DNA from 4 places in the Coralliovum pocilloporae genome. Region 1 is predicted to be linked to each of the others. Evidence: predicted binding sites of a transcription regulator. Region 1 holds the regulator's gene; each other region holds the start of a gene.
What was found. The regulator LexA, encoded in region 1, represses DNA repair genes until DNA is damaged. The targets are predictions, from matches to a motif close to TGTTCNNNNTGTGTTCNG.
Positions count from the first base shown of each region.

Region 1 (3,918 bases):
GCGTTGAGGGCGCAATTGCTCGAACTGCTGGACGAAGACGCTCGCACATCCGAGGACGCTCTGATCTATGGATTCTATGGCCGTATCGTAAAAATCTCAGAAGATTATCTCAATCGAGCAGAACAGATCCTGCAACACAATCAGAATGCGGTCTTGTTTATCGGTGGCACCGGCAACGGTAAACTGATCAACACATTCCTGAGCGGTAGCCCGGTCCGTTCGCGCATCCATTTTATAAATTCGTTTGTGCCTGGACAGGTCATTGCTCAGGCAATTGACGTCTTCCTGGACAGCGATCCCTTTCCTGGCGGCGTATCGTGTCTTGAGTGCCAGATTAGATCAGTTCCGGTTATCTGGCGTGCCGGTTTCGGAGATCAGACATTGGGCCTGCTGGCAGACATGCGGGATCCGTCTCTTTCTGCTGAAACAGACGAGGAATATGTTTCAAAAGCCGTCGAGCTGGCCAATACCGAATTACTGGCCGAGGCTCGCATAAGAGCATTGTCCATTGCTGAGGAAACCTGCGATTATGTTGGGGCAGCCCGTCAGATTGAAACCGCCTTACGAGACGAGCTTGAGGCTCTGCGCAGTCATGCAGGTGAAACCTGACATCACACCCGATCAGTCACACGGCAACATATAGTCCAGCGCATCCGGTCCAGTATTAAAGAGCAGATCCAGTATCGTAACGGCATGATCGAATGGCTCGTGGCATTGCCTGTAGGGGCGATAAGATGAATAATCCATATATTCGAGCATGATACCGCAATCATCAAAGCTGTTTTCCTGCAGGTAATTTCGCCCGGCCGGACCGCTGAGATAACGGGTGGCTCCGGCTTTCGTGAGAAGTTCCAGCACGCGCGCTTCACCACGGTGAGACAGGTTATAGTTTTCAGACTGATCAAATGCGGTCTGCGCACCAAGAAACTCGGAAGCAATATGGCGGATCAGAAACTGGTTCAGCTCGGAAAGAAACTGCCATTTTCTTTTCAAATAGACCTCTTTGACAAAGTCAGAATAGACATCCCAGTAAGGTGCAGCTCGATAGTTCTCTTCCAACAGTCGATAGTGCTGGGCCTGCCAGTCCACCTGGTCTACCCTCACCTCATTAATCAGCCTGTTTTGATCCGTCCCGCAAGGAATCGTAACCCATCGACTACCTGTCTCTGTCTGAATGCGATTCCGGTTCCGCCAGTCATTTTTTGTGTAGCGTAGATCATCATGAAAAATGAACAGATCCACCTGTCGGATGATGTCAAAATACCCTTTCCAGGGAATATAATTGGACTGAAGGATCGCAACTTTTTTCATGACTGTCCGGTAAAAACTCAGGGTAGCTTACAAGTCGAGGGCGCGACTCTCTCCGCCAATATTATCGAAAATAGAGCAAACCATATCGAAAACCACACATCAAATTTGCCGTGACGTTAACCTCTCTTGAAGAACATAACCAGAATATGTATTCTATGTTCGCGTTTTGTACGCATTGATTCGATCAGAAATCGGTCCGGAGGGTGGTATGCTCACTCAGAAACAATATGAACTTTTGCTGTTCATTCATGAGCGTTTGAAAGAAACGGGCATTCCGCCATCCTTTGACGAGATGAAGGACGCGCTTGATCTCAGGTCCAAGTCAGGCATTCATCGCCTTATCACTGCGCTTGAGGAACGTGGCTTTCTGCGACGGCTTCCAAACCGGGCGCGAGCACTTGAGGTTATCAAGTTACCGGAATCCGTATCCCCCAGTCTGGCGTCACCACGGCAGAAGGGGTTCTCTCCGGCTGTTATTGAAGGCTCTCTTGGCAAGAAACCACCAGCCAAGCCAACCAACGATCAGTTCGATGATGCCGGGCAGTCCGTTTCAATCCCGGTGATGGGTCGTATCGCAGCGGGGACGCCAATCTCTGCCATTCAGAGCCATTCCCATACCATCGCAGTTCCTCCGGAGCTTCTGTCCTCGAAACCAGGCGATCACTACGCGCTTGAGGTCAAGGGCGACTCCATGATTGAGGCAGGCATTCTGGATGGCGACACAGTTCTGATTTTCAAGACAGAATCAGCGAATACCGGCGATATTGTCGTTGCTCTTGTGGACGATGAAGAAGCCACTCTGAAGCGCCTGCGCAAAAAAGGGGCTTCCATTGCACTTGAAGCAGCAAACCCGGCCTATGAGACGCGAATTTTCGGACCTGACCGTGTAAAGGTGCAAGGCCGTCTGGTCGGGCTCGTTCGCCAGTATTGAACCGAAAGCGTGATGCGCCAAAGTGGAAGCCGGTTTGGCGAAAAGACCGCTCCAGCAAAGGTGTTGAGCCTGTGGTCTGGATCCCATTCAGCGCAATTTGCTCTGACCCAATTGACTGGACGCAGCTTTCTGTCTGTTACGGGACCAGGGGCGGTTATGATTTGAGGCGGCAGGCACAACGTAAAAGTCGTTTCGTGAATTCCCCTGATTGATGTTGGCTGTCGGGTTCTCAATAACCTCGGAAAGATAGACAGCCAATGTACCCTGCTCTCTCAACCGTTGACCATCGATAGCCAAATCAGCCTTGCATGTCTCGGGCAAAGGAAAACGGCTGATGACGATATCAGCAGAATGACAATCCCAATGCGCTGCCTCAGGGCTCTTGGCGACTGAGAGCACATGCGCTGCGCGAAGAACGCAACCCTGATCATCACAGCTTAAGGCATCAGAATCGTTTTTGGTTGATGACAACAGATCCGGGTCCGCAAGAGCCTGAGCCCAAAGTTCTGCTGTGAATGTGTTGCGCCGGGTTTGAACGAGTTGGTATTGACCCGATGACAAACGGTAAACCACCTGCGCCCCGCTTTCAGCAACCAGGATGTCGGGCTGTCTGTGCAGTGGCTTGATAGAAACCGCTATCAACAGAACGGCAAAACCGAGCCATCGCCAGCGGTTTGACCAGATGCACAACCAGCCAAGCCCCAATCCAGCCAGAACAGGCGTTGCTGCAGGAAACTGACCAATCCCGCCGAAATCGCTGAGTTGATCAACCCAATTCGCAATCCCGACCACAGCATCAAGCGACCATCCGACCACAGAAAACGCGAGACTGTCATACCCAAACGGGATCAGCAGAACACCCAGCAGAAGAACCGGCATCAAGATGAAGGTGACAACAGGCATCGCCAGGCTGTTGGCAATCAGACCAAACTCCGCCACGCGGTTGAAATGATAGGCTGCAAAGATACCCGTTGCCAGGCCGGCAACAAGGGAAGACAGGATCAGAGCACCGAACCAGCGGATAAGGGTCCTCAAGGCAGCTGCAAATCGTCCGGGCTGCTCCATCACCAGGCTTGCGTGTCCGTTACTATCTCTTGACCAGGTCAATCGCTCAAACACTGCAATCAGACTGGCCGCAGCGGCGAAAGACATCTGAAATCCTGGGGACAGAAGGCTCTCCGGCGCGATCAGAAGCACACATAGCGCTGCCAAAGCGAGGTTTCTGAGCGTCAGGGCGCTTCGATCAAACAAGACGGCTGTCAGAAATATAGCTGTCATGATAAAGGCCCGCTGTGTCGCCACACCGGCCCCGGACAAGGCAAGATAAATCACGGCAGACAGAAGAGCTCCCGTAGCCGCCCACTTCCTGATCGGATGATGGAGAGCGAGATATGGAAACGCCGCGAATATGGCACGCAAGAGCCAGTAGACAGCTCCAGCAACAATCGCCATATGCATTCCGGAAATAGCCAGGACATGCGCAAGGCCAGAGGCACGCAGGGCTTCTACAGTGTCGTTGGGTATCAGCCCTCTATCCCCTGTAACCAGCGCTACAGCAAGCGCGCCGTTCCTGCCCGGCAGGCTCTCCATAATACGCAGAGCCAGACTTTGCCTTATATCTGAAAGGGTCGCCCGCACATGACTGGCGAGCGGCCAGGACATGTCACTTTCACCGA
Region 1 covers NZ_CP132542.1:3,460,387-3,464,304, forward strand. Annotated here, with positions in the region: gene RA157_RS15660 (tetratricopeptide repeat protein) at 1-609, shown strand, start outside; gene RA157_RS15665 (WbqC family protein) at 622-1,311, opposite strand; gene lexA (transcriptional repressor LexA) at 1,520-2,242, shown strand; gene RA157_RS15675 (ComEC/Rec2 family competence protein) at 2,330-3,918, opposite strand, start outside.

Region 2 (3,918 bases), 1.8 Mb from region 1:
TAGCTGAGATAGGTGACATTGTTCACGTGTCCGTAGGCATCATTGTCCATCCAGCGTGTTTGAATGGTCAGAAAGTAGCGATAATCATCACGGGTATCCGGATACAGTCGATCTGTCATGATGAATACCTACCAGGCGCTGCGATAAATGGTCAGAGCATCAACTTCCTGAATGTCGCGTGGATTGTTGACGAGGAGTCGGGTCTGCCCCATGGCTTCTTTTGCCAGCTTTTCCAGATCAGGCTCTGCAATGCCGACCTGGCGCAGATTGGTTTCGAGTCCCAGTTTCTCCGATAGCCTGGCAAGTGTGCTGATGAAGCGGTCGGCAAGACTTGCAACGCTGCCGCTCATATCCATGGATGGAAAGGCCCAGGGTGCCAGTTCCACATAACTCTGGGCGCAGACTTTTGCATTGAATCTGAGCACATGGGGCAGAACCAGCGCATTGGAAAGCCCGTGGGGAACATGGAAGAAGCCGCCAATGGGGTAGGCCAGAGCGTGAACAGCTGCCACAGGTGAATTGGCAAAGGCCTGCCCGGCCATCAAAGAGCCCAGCAGCATGTCGGAGCGGGCCTGTCTGTCCTGGCCGTTGAAAACCGCTGTTTCGATATTGGCCCCGAGCAGGCGAAGGGCTTCTTTTGCCAGTGCCCGGGAGAGAGGGTTGTTGTTCGGGTTTTTCGATGTATAGGCCTCAATGGCGTGAACCATGGCATCAATGCCGGTTGCGGCTGTTACATGAGCAGGCAGGCCTAGGGTCAGGTCTGCATCAAGCAGTGCCAGATCAGGCAGGAGTTCCGGGTCAACAACACCTTTCTTGATCCCATCGCCAATGGTGATGATGGAGATTGGTGTCACCTCGGATCCGGTTCCGGCCGTGGTAGGTATCTGGATCAGCGGCAGGCGGCGACCCCTGACCTGACCAATGCCGTAAATATCGTCCAGTCTGTCGGTACCGGTGACAAGAAGGGCTGCTAGTTTGGCAATATCGAGTGAGGACCCTCCGCCGAAGCCGATCACGCCTGTGACATTGGTCTCTTTTGCCAGGTCGGTTGCCGCAAGAACCAGGTGTTCAGGCGGGTCCGCAACGGTATCCCTGAAGAGCGTGACAGCGATTCCAGCCTTTTTCAGGGCCTGTTCGACCGGTTCCAGCAAACCGGCCTGAATGAGACCGGGATCTGTGACCAGAAGCACATGATTCCCAACAAGCGGCAGGGCAAGCTCGCCCAATCGTGCAATGACGCCGGGTTCGCACACAATGCTTTTGGCCGTATTGAAAGTGAAGGATGTCATGGCAACTCTCGGAGCTTGGCAGGCTGGAAAATCAGAGCCTTAAATGGACCATCGCTCATTCTGCGGGTCAAGGGGCCTTTCGGTGAAGAACCTGTCTCCCCAGCGTGATGTCTTTTGCAGATAGAAATGGTGACTTGACTCTTTAGAACAAAACAAGAACAATTAGGGATGTCAGGACAGAATAGTGAGTCCTGATAAAGGTTTAAGAGAGTATGGAAAGGTGTGATATGGCGGGGAGTTTTCAGTCTCGCCAAGAGGCTCTTGCGTGTCTGCGGCAGCGCATCAGACAAGTTGAAACCATGGAGTCAGGGCAGCTGGCCTGTACAGACGGGGCAGACAAATCTCTGTCTCTCGGTGCGCCCGAAGTTGATGAGGCCCTGCGCGGCGGGATGTCTGAACAGGGGCTTTATGAGCTTGACGCTGATTACACGTCCGGGGCGTCTCTACGCGGATTTGGTCTCGCCCTTTTAACTCGGATCTTGCGGAAGCAGGCTGAAAACGGGCAGCGGGATGAGGCCATCCTGTGGGTGATGACGCATCGGCACTTCCGGGAGTTTGGCGGGCTTTATGCGCCAGGACTCATGCGGCTTGGTTTGCCTGTACACAGGATTGTCCATGTGCTGGTCAGAAAGGATCAGCAAGTTCTTTGGGCCCTTGAGGAAGGATTGAGGGCCAGGGCATTTTCGGCGGTCATTGGTGAGGCTGACGATGTGGGTTTTCGGGAAACACAGCGCCTGCAACTGGCCGGTCAGAACGGGCGCACGCCCTGTTTTCTCATGCGGACAGGACCATCGGCTGGTGCCAGTGCTGCCAGTGCGCGGTGGCGGATTGAGCCTCAGCAGAGCCTGCCTGCGCGCTATGACACAAGACGTCCCGGCCAGCCTGTGTGGCAGGTTGGCCTTGAGAAAATCCGGCGAGGGCGTCCGGGGCGCTGGAAACTTGGATGGGACAATGAGACGGATCGCTTCCATATGGCTGCAGCAATGGCCCATCGACAGAGCCATGCGTCGCCTGCAAAAACAGCATCAGGCCAGATCGTACCCTTCGCGGATAAAGTCCGAAGGCCGGCCCGTCGCATGTAATTCCGCCAAATGTAACTCTTCTGCATGGGATTTTGACAAGCCTTTTGCCCTGACAGAGACCCTCAACGGGGCAGCCAGACTCTTTGCCATAAACAGACCTGCCCGGCGGACAGGCCTCACCGCAGGCATGACCCTTGCGGATGCCCGGTCCATGATACCGGCCCTGCAGACCGCGGATGCTGACCCGGAGGGTGATCGGAAAGGCCTCAAATCGCTTTGTGTCTGGGCCGAGCAGTTCTGTCCCTGGGTTACGCCGGATGGTGCGGACGGGTTCTGGCTGGATATAACCGGCAGTGCCCATTTGTTCGGTGGAGAGGAAGCGCTTCTGCAGCACCTGTCCGGGGCGCTGGAAGGATTCGGGCTCAGGCATCGCGTTGCGATTGCGGAAACCCCCGGTGGGGCATATGCGCTTGCGCGTTATGGTGAGGGAGATCTGATTGTCCCCCACGGCTCCCTCATGGAACGTCTTGCTCCCCTGCCGGTGGATGCCTTGCGTCTTGACCTTGAAACAGGGCTTATGCTCCGTCGACTGGGTTTGAAAACCATTGGGCAGATCATGACGGTTCCGCGGGACAGTCTGGCCCGCCGCTTTGAAACAGATATTCTGTCAGCGGCGGTCCTCAGGCGTCTTGACCAGATCCGGGGGCTGCGAGACGAACCTTTGTCGCCTATGCGTCCCCGAATGCGCTATCAGATCATTCGCTCGTTTGCCGAGCCGCTGGTTCATGAAGAGGCCCTGCTGGAGCAGATGGCGGATGCGCTGGAAGATCTGTGCAGGCTGTTGCAGCAGAAGGGGCGGGGCGCACGGCATCTTGCAGGGCTGTTGTTCCGCTCCGAAGGCGGCGTTGTCACCATCGTGATCAGAACAGCCCGGGCCAGTGATGAGACAGAACATTTTCTGCGACTGCTAAAGGACCGGACGGACGGGCTGGATGCCGGGTTCGGCTTTGACGCCCTGACACTTGAAGCCGTTGAAACAGAATTGCTGCATCGTGAGCAGACATCTTTGCCGGATATGGCAGCTGGAGCTCGGATACAGGATGACCGGGCCGTGATGCGGGTTGTTGATCTGTTCAGCAACCGGCTTGGTGCTGATGCCGTGTCCGTACTTGCTCTCAATCAGAGTCATGTCCCGGAACGGGCCCATGCGGTTTCGCCGGGGCTTGATGGCTTTGCTGCTCCGGCCATTGATCTGCCTGCCGGAGCAGACCGCCCGATCAGACTTTTGTCGCGACCGGAAGTGGTGGATGTCATTGCAGACCTTCCGGATGGGCCACCTGCGCGATTTCAATGGCGGAAGCGGGCCTTTCGGGTTGTCAAAGCCAGCGGACCAGAGCGGATTGAACCGGAATGGTGGCGCAGCACGGACAAGGAAAACCCGCGCGTTCGGGACTATTACAAGGTCGAGGATGAGGCCGGTCAGCGCTACTGGATTTTCCGGGCCGGAACCTATCAGTCAGAGGGACGTCGCCCTGTCTGGTATATGCATGGATTTTTCCTGTGATCTCATATGCGGAATTGCAGGTCACAACGAACTTCTCTTTTCT
Region 2 covers NZ_CP132542.1:1,674,617-1,678,534, forward strand. Annotated here, with positions in the region: gene RA157_RS07795 (acyl-CoA thioesterase) at 1-119, opposite strand, end outside; gene RA157_RS07800 (iron-containing alcohol dehydrogenase) at 129-1,289, opposite strand; gene RA157_RS07805 (ImuA family protein) at 1,589-2,371, shown strand; gene RA157_RS07810 (Y-family DNA polymerase) at 2,292-3,875, shown strand; gene RA157_RS07815 (error-prone DNA polymerase) at 3,872-3,918, shown strand, end outside.
Region 2: the regulator LexA is predicted to act here: its motif matches at 1,433-1,450, upstream of RA157_RS07805 (ImuA family protein).

Region 3 (3,918 bases), 880 kb from region 1:
TCAAGGCCCGTAAAAACGTTCTTGAACTGCACCATACCGGCATTGGTGAACATCAAAGTCGGATCATTACGGGGAACCAGCGGGCTGGATGACACCACCTCGTGACCGTTCTTGGCAAAATAGTCGAGGAAAGTGGAACGGATCTCTTTGACGCCTGACATGCGGGATATGATCTCTCGGTCTTACAGGATGCGCAAAGGCACGGGCCAGCGCATCGGCATTAGGTCTGGTTTGCCATCGGTTTTAGCGATGAGAAGGTCCAGTGTCCACACTCTCGATTAAGCCCAAGCAGAAAAGACAACAGGCGACCACATGGCCGCCTGCAAAGTCGTGTCTGATGCACAGGAGTACTGGCTTTATTCGTCGTCGCCATCATCTTCAAGGCCCGGACCCTCTTCAAGGATCTTTTCAGCGATAAGACCCGCATTCTGACGGATAGCCAGTTCAATCTTACCCGCTACATCCGGGTTCTCCCGAAGGAAGGTCTTGGAATTTTCCCGCCCCTGCCCCAGACGCTGACTGTCATAGGAGAACCAGGCACCGGATTTCTCGACAATCCCAGCCTTCACACCAAGATCAAGAAGTTCGCCGGTCTTCGACACCCCTTCTCCATACATGATGTCAAATTCCACCTGCTTGAACGGAGGAGCAACCTTGTTCTTGACCACCTTCACTCGGGTCTGGTTGCCAATCACCTCATCCCGATCCTTGATCGCGCCAATACGGCGGATATCAAGACGGACAGATGCATAGAACTTCAGCGCATTACCACCTGTTGTGGTTTCAGGGCTGCCGAACATCACGCCGATTTTCATACGGATCTGGTTGATGAAGATCACCATGCAGTTCGATCGGCTGATCGAGCCGGTCAACTTACGCATGGCCTGGCTCATCAGGCGTGCCTGAAGGCCTGGCTGATTATCACCCATCTCCCCTTCAAGCTCTGCCCGGGGCGTCAGGGCCGCAACAGAATCCACCACCAGAACATCAACAGCGCCGGAACGCACCAGCGTATCAGCAATCTCAAGCGCCTGCTCACCCGTGTCCGGCTGTGAGATCAGCAGCTCATCCAGATCAACTCCAAGCTTTCGGGCATAGATCGGGTCAAGCGCGTGCTCGGCGTCCACAAAGGCGCAGATGCCACCGGTCTTCTGCGCTTCGGCAACCGTGTGCAATGCAAGGGTGGTTTTACCGGATGATTCCGGACCATAGATCTCGACGATACGCCCTTTTGGCAGACCACCGATCCCCAGAGCAATATCAAGACCGATAGAGCCCGTGGAAATGGCCTCAATATCCATGGTCTGCTTCTGGCCCAACCGCATGATGGACCCCTTGCCAAAGGCCCGATCAATCTGACTTAAAGCCGCATCAAGCGCCTTCTGCTTATCCATACCATTCCCCTCGACGAGCCGAAGCGTATTCTGAGACATATCGCACCTCTATTTCACAGGGCATCGAACCTTTCAATTGAAACTATTTGTACCACTTTTGTTCTCTTTTGAAAAGAGGGTATTAAGATACTGATATAAAATGAAATTTCTATACATGTTCTATTTTTGTCTCACGCAGGTTGCAGAATTGATGAGCCAGATACACGGGCACGGTATGATAACGTTGATTCGCTTATCTGAACCTGATTGGGGGAGCATATGACACGCATCATCTGCATTGGTGGCGCACATCTTGATCAGATTGGCAGAACGCATGGCAAGGCAAAACTCCATACGTCCAACCCCGGCACCATGACCGTCCATGCAGGGGGTGTCGCGCGGAATGTGGCGAGCCTGCTTGTCCGTTCGGGTCATGCTATCGGCCTGCTCTCCGTGATTGGTGATGATCAGGACGGACAAACCCTGCTGTCCAGATGCCGGTCCGACGGTCTGTCAACAGAACTGCTGCATCAGGTTCCTGGCAGAGAGACAGCCCGGTATCTGGCCATTGAGGATGAAGCCGGAGATCTGGTGACAGCCATTGCCGCCATGGACATCTATTCCGCTCTGTCTGCAGACCTGATTTCAACGCATGCGGACATCATCCAGCAGGCGTCGTTGGTGTTTGCCGATACGAACTGCTCGGCAGACGCGCTCGACTGGCTCGCCTCTCTTGCACCACGTCCGTTCCTCGCAGTCGATGCGGTCTCAATTGCAAAAGCCAGGCGGTTAGAGAACAGCCTGACCGCCTTCGACCTTGTCTTTTGCAATCGGTCCGAAGCTCTGTCCCTGTTGTCTTGTGACGCCACCAGTACAGAAGAGCTGGCCAGTCAGATACAGGCGATCGGCTGCAAACGGGCCCTGATCACCGATGGTCCAAACCCAATTGCCTGTCTGGAGGGTGACACAATCGAGATGATACCCGTAACCGCAATCGCCCAGGTATCGGCAACAGGTGCGGGAGATGCGCTGATAGCCGGGGTTTTGAGCGGCCATGTGAATGGGCAGTCCCTTGCGAACAGCGTCCGGTCCGCCCTCTCAACTGCCAGACTTGCCTTGCAACAGCTAGGCAGTTTAACTACCGATCACATCTCATCCTGAAACCAAACCGGACAGCCGCGCCATGAGTGAAACACCCTTCAGAATAATCGAAAGTCAGGCTGTCCAGCAGGCCAAGGCACAAAAGCAGCCTATAGTGGCTCTGGAAAGCACCATTATCACCCATGGCATGCCCTACCCGCAGAATCTGGAAACCGCCCGAGAGGTCGAGCAGACAGTACGCGACAATGGCGCAATCCCGGCAACCATTGCTGTTCTGGACGGTCACCTTCATATCGGCCTTGAAGACGACGAACTTGAGCGACTGGCCCAGGCTAGAAAAGCAATGAAGCTCTCGCGGGCCGATCTGGCCTATGCAGTCGCCCTGAAGAAAACCGGATCAACCACAGTCGCAGCCACCATGATGGCCGCACATCAGGCAGGTATCGAGGTTTTCGCCACCGGCGGCATTGGCGGCGTTCACAGAGGGGCCGAAGAAAGCTTCGATATTTCCGCGGATCTGGATGAGTTCACCAAAACACCGGTCATTGTCGTCTCAGCAGGCGCAAAAGCTCTGCTTGATCTGCCCAAGACTCTTGAGGTTCTCGAGACCAGGGGCATACCGGTCATTTCTTATGGGACAGACAGTTTTCCAGCCTTCTGGTCAGCCAGTTCTCCCCTTCCCGCACCGCTCCGCTGCGACAGTCCTGAGGAGATCAGTGCGTTTCATGAAACCCGCAGGATACTCAATGCCGGCGAAGGCATGCTGGTGGCAAACCCTATCCCTGCGGATCACGAGATTCCCAGAGAAGAGATGGAGAACCATATCGCTGTCGCTCTCGGAAATGCCGAAGACGCAGGGATATCGGGCAAAGGTGTGACCCCTTACCTTCTACAGCGCATCTATGAACTGACAGAAGGCAGAAGCCTCGTTGCCAATATCGCGCTTGTGAAGAACAACGCAAAGCTCGCAGCAGAGATCGCTGCCAGACTAACCCGGGTCCACAACACATAAATGCCGACAGTCAGGCTGTTATCCTGCATTCGTCTCTGACAGAACTTCCTTCACCTTGGTCGCCAATTGCTTGAGCGAGAACGGTTTCGGCAGGAAATGGAATGTCTCATTCTCAGGCAGATTGCGCCGGAAGGCATCCTCCGCATAGCCTGACACAAAAATCACCTGCAGATCAGGGCGTTGCTTGCGCAGCTCGCCCAGAAGGGTCGGGCCATCCATTTCAGGCATGACCACATCTGAGACAACCAGATCGATCTGACCATCGGTCTCTTCCATGATCTCGAGCGCTTCTGTTCCCGTGCCCGCTTCATGAACCTTGTAACCACGAGAGGAAAGCGCACGGGCACCAAAGGCGCGGACAGCTTCTTCATCTTCCACCAGCAGAATGGTGGCATTGCCTGTCAGATCTGCCACCTGCGGCGGAGCCTCTGA
Region 3 covers NZ_CP132542.1:423,523-427,440, forward strand. Annotated here, with positions in the region: gene alaS (alanine--tRNA ligase) at 1-161, opposite strand, end outside; gene recA (recombinase RecA) at 357-1,433, opposite strand; gene RA157_RS02085 (carbohydrate kinase family protein) at 1,653-2,534, shown strand; gene RA157_RS02090 (pseudouridine-5'-phosphate glycosidase) at 2,557-3,486, shown strand; gene cckA (cell cycle histidine kinase CckA) at 3,505-3,918, opposite strand, start outside.
Region 3: the regulator LexA is predicted to act here: its motif matches at 1,482-1,499, upstream of recA (recombinase RecA).

Region 4 (3,918 bases), 200 kb from region 1:
AAGCCATCACCGCCAAACCAGGAGACGGCCCATTCAACAGAACCATGACCACCCTGGCGTTCCGTCTTGCCGGAAAAGACCGTGTCGGTGACAAAGTTCTGCTTGCCGAGTGATGAGCTCAGATAGTCCTTCAGGCCGCCAGGGAAGTGGAACACGGCCTTTTCCTGAGCTTCCGATTTTTCATCGAGAAGGGCCGGGTCACAGGACCAGCGAATTTCGACGCCGCCAAAGAGATAGGCTTTTGAACGGGCCATCTTGAACAGGCGGTCAGGACGGAAGCGGGCGGATTTGCCAAAAATTTCAGGATCCGGATGGAAGCGAACTCTGGTGCCGCGCCGATTATGGACATCGCCAAGGGATTCGAGTCCGCCTTGCGCAATGCCCCGAGAAAAGCTCTGCCGGTAGAGCTTGCGACCACGGGCCACTTCAACGACGAGATCATCGGAGAGGGCGTTGACCACCGATACACCGACACCGTGGAGCCCGCCAGAAGTCTCGTAGACCTTTGAATCGAACTTGCCGCCAGCGTGCAGGGTGGTCATGATCACTTCAAGAGCCGACCTGTCCTTGAATTTGGGATGCGGGTCGACCGGAATGCCGCGACCATTATCCGTAACGGTCAGATAGCCGTCTGCATCCAGAGCAACTTCAATCCAGGACGCATGACCTGCAACGGCCTCGTCCATGGAATTGTCGATAACTTCGGCAAACAGATGATGCAGCGCCTTTTCATCGGTGCCGCCAATATACATGCCCGGTCTGCGGCGAACCGGCTCCAGCCCTTCCAGCACCTCGATTGCGGATGCGTCATAATCTTCACCTGCAACGGCCGCCGGGATTGCGTCTGACTTGCGCGGGGACGGTTTCTTTGACTGAGCGGGTGCTGGGGGCGGGGCTTCTGCAGTCTTCACGGGCTGGCCGTCTTCCTTGGCGTTCAAGGCCTGCGGTTTGGTCTTGCGTCCGGTTTTTGCCTGCGATGCCTTCAGCGCTGAAACGCTGGCCTCAAGTTCCGCAAAGAGGTCGTTATCGTTACTCATTCTGTCTTTCCGCCAAATCCGCCCGCATATATGGTGTCGCATCTATAGCGACGACAGGGCCGAATCAATCACGCATCTGACACAAGAATACACGAACCGGGAAGATTGTCGTTCCGTCTATGTTCCGTCCGGTCTGGACATGTCTGAGCAGACCTCGGAATGGTCAGAAAAGAGGCGTGGCCATCCGTCCGGCTGTATGGTCGGTCGCCATCTTGCCGATATATGATTCAGGCAAGGGAAACCCTGAGTTTTTTGAACTGTTTTAAGTTTGGCATATTTGGTCTTTATTCACGCTCATTTTATGCTACGGATTACGGACTGGTCGCAATACGACCAAACTTGCTTATTCCATGTCGAAACGATAACAGCTTTGGGTTTACGGCCCGCGTATATCTGCTGCGGGTTTCGATTTATAACGTGCGACCGAAGTTTGGGAGCTTAGACGAATGAAGGTTTTGGTACCTTGTAAGCGGGTTGTTGACTACAACGTCAAAATTCGCGTGAAAAGTGACGGTTCAGGTGTGGATCTTGCCAATGTCAAGATGGCCATGAATCCGTTTGACGAAATTGCGGTTGAAGCTGCTCTTCGTCTGAAAGAAGCCGGCAAGGCTTCTGAGGTTGTCGTCGTGTCAATCGGCCCGGCTCAGTCTCAGGAAACGCTGCGGACCGGACTGGCTATGGGTGCCGACCGCGCTATTCTTATTCAGTCCGACGACGCTGTTGAGCCTCTTGGTGTGGCCAAGGCTCTGAAAGCCGTTGTTGATGAAGAACAGCCAGGCCTCGTAATCCTCGGCAAGCAGGCAATTGACGATGATGCCAACCAGACAGGCCAGATGCTTTCTGCACTGCTCGGATGGTCCATCGGCACATTCGCTTCCGAGATCGAGCTGGACGGCGACAAGCTGACAGTCACCCGTGAAGTTGATGCCGGCCTGCAGACCGTTGAACTGAAGACACCGTCAATCCTGACTGCTGATCTTCGTCTGAACGAGCCACGCTACGCGTCTCTGCCAAACATCATGAAAGCCAAGAAAAAGCCGCTTGATACCAAAGCGATTGCTGATCTCGGCGTTGATGTTGCCCCGCGTCTGACGGTTCTCAACACCGAAGAACCACCGGCACGTGCTGCTGGTGTGAAGGTCGGATCTGTTTCTGAACTGGTCTCCAAGCTTCGTGATGAAGCTGGCGTCATCTGATCGGGAAGGAGTGAACGATAATGACAACGCTTTTGTTTGCGGATCATGATAATTCCGCTCTTTCCGATGGCACTGCCAAAGCTCTGACCGCTGCTGTTGAACTGGGCTCTGACGTCCATGTTCTGGTTGCCGGTAAAGACTGTGGTGCTGCTGCAGAAGAAGCTTCCAAGCTGTCCGGTGTTGCCAAGGTTCTGGTTGCTGATGCTGCTGAACTGGAAGCACGTCTGGCCGAGCCGACTGCTGCTCTGATCGTTGGCCTCGCTGGCTCTTATGATGCCATCGTTGCTCCTGCGACCACAGACGGCAAAAACGTTCTGCCGCGCGTTGCTGCTATTCTGGATGTCATGCAGATCTCGGAAATCACCGCTGTGAAATCCGCTGATACGTTTGAGCGTCCGATCTATGCAGGTAACGCCATCCAGACAGTTCAGTCCGGTGATGCGAAAAAAGTCATCACGGTCCGGACCGCGTCTTTCGCAGCTGCTGAAGCTGGCGGTTCTGCACCGGTTGAATCCATTGCTGCTGCTGATAACCCGGGTCTGTCCTCTTTTGTTGAGAACAAACTTTCTGAAAGCGAGCGTCCGGAACTGACCTCTGCAAAGATCATCATCTCCGGTGGTCGCGCGCTGGGCTCTGAAGAGAAGTTCCAGGAAGTCATTCTGCCGGTTGCTGACAAGCTTGGTGCCGCTGTTGGTGCGTCCCGTGCTGCTGTTGATGCCGGTTACGCACCAAACGATTGGCAGGTTGGTCAGACCGGTAAGGTGGTTGCACCTGACCTCTATATCGCTTGCGGTATCTCAGGCGCTATCCAGCACCTGGCCGGTATGAAAGATTCCAAGATCATCGTTGCCATCAACAAGGACGACGAAGCTCCGATCTTCCAGGTTGCTGATTACGGTCTCGTTGCAGACCTGTTTGACGCGCTGCCTGAAATGGAAAAAGAACTCGGCTAACCAGCCGTTCCAGTTCTTTCACATCTTTGAAAAAGCCCGGCCTTGGTGGTCGGGCTTTTTTATTACCCGAGAGAATTTCCCTCTCAACGAGGCTGCGGTTGCTCACAAATCACAGGGTGTGAATAAAAATATTCTGTCGGATCGAGGCAATGCAGGACGGTCATAAATCAGGCTGTTTTCCGTCGGATATTCTGTCTGGGCAGCCCCTTAAAAACGTCGTTAAGAGTCGTAAATGGTACATTTGATGTGCCATTCAGGATGTTTTTTGAGGTATTGATCGGTTAAGAATAAGTTACCTCGGTGGAAGCAGCGAGGTATCAGTCAATGGGCACAGCGACAGTCACAAACATGACTGTATATTGACATAATATTTTCATAATTATAGCTGTGTGCATTCTGCGTATGCCCATGAGCGCAGAACCCCCGGAGTGATTTGGGGACAAGTTAAATCTGGGAACGCTCGCGGAGGAAACTATGAGCATTAAACCACCCTTTACCGATCTGGAGATCAAGAAGGCGCCTGGCGGCTTCTACGAAGGCTACAGCCTGCCGATCGCCCTGATCAGTAAAATCAGCATGGCCCTTCTGGTCATTTGGGCGCTGGTCTGGCCTGCAAACGCAAACAGCGTACTTGGCAGCCTGAACTGGCGTATTCTGGGAGACTTCAACGCGTTTTATATCGTGATTGTTGGCTTCTTCTTCTTCCTGGCCGTTGTCGCCATTCTGCCTCAG
Region 4 covers NZ_CP132542.1:3,260,980-3,264,897, forward strand. Annotated here, with positions in the region: gene parE (DNA topoisomerase IV subunit B) at 1-1,079, opposite strand, end outside; gene RA157_RS14765 (electron transfer flavoprotein subunit beta/FixA family protein) at 1,484-2,233, shown strand; gene RA157_RS14770 (electron transfer flavoprotein subunit alpha/FixB family protein) at 2,254-3,186, shown strand; gene RA157_RS14775 (BCCT family transporter) at 3,661-3,918, shown strand, end outside.
Region 4: the regulator LexA is predicted to act here: its motif matches at 1,147-1,164, upstream of parE (DNA topoisomerase IV subunit B).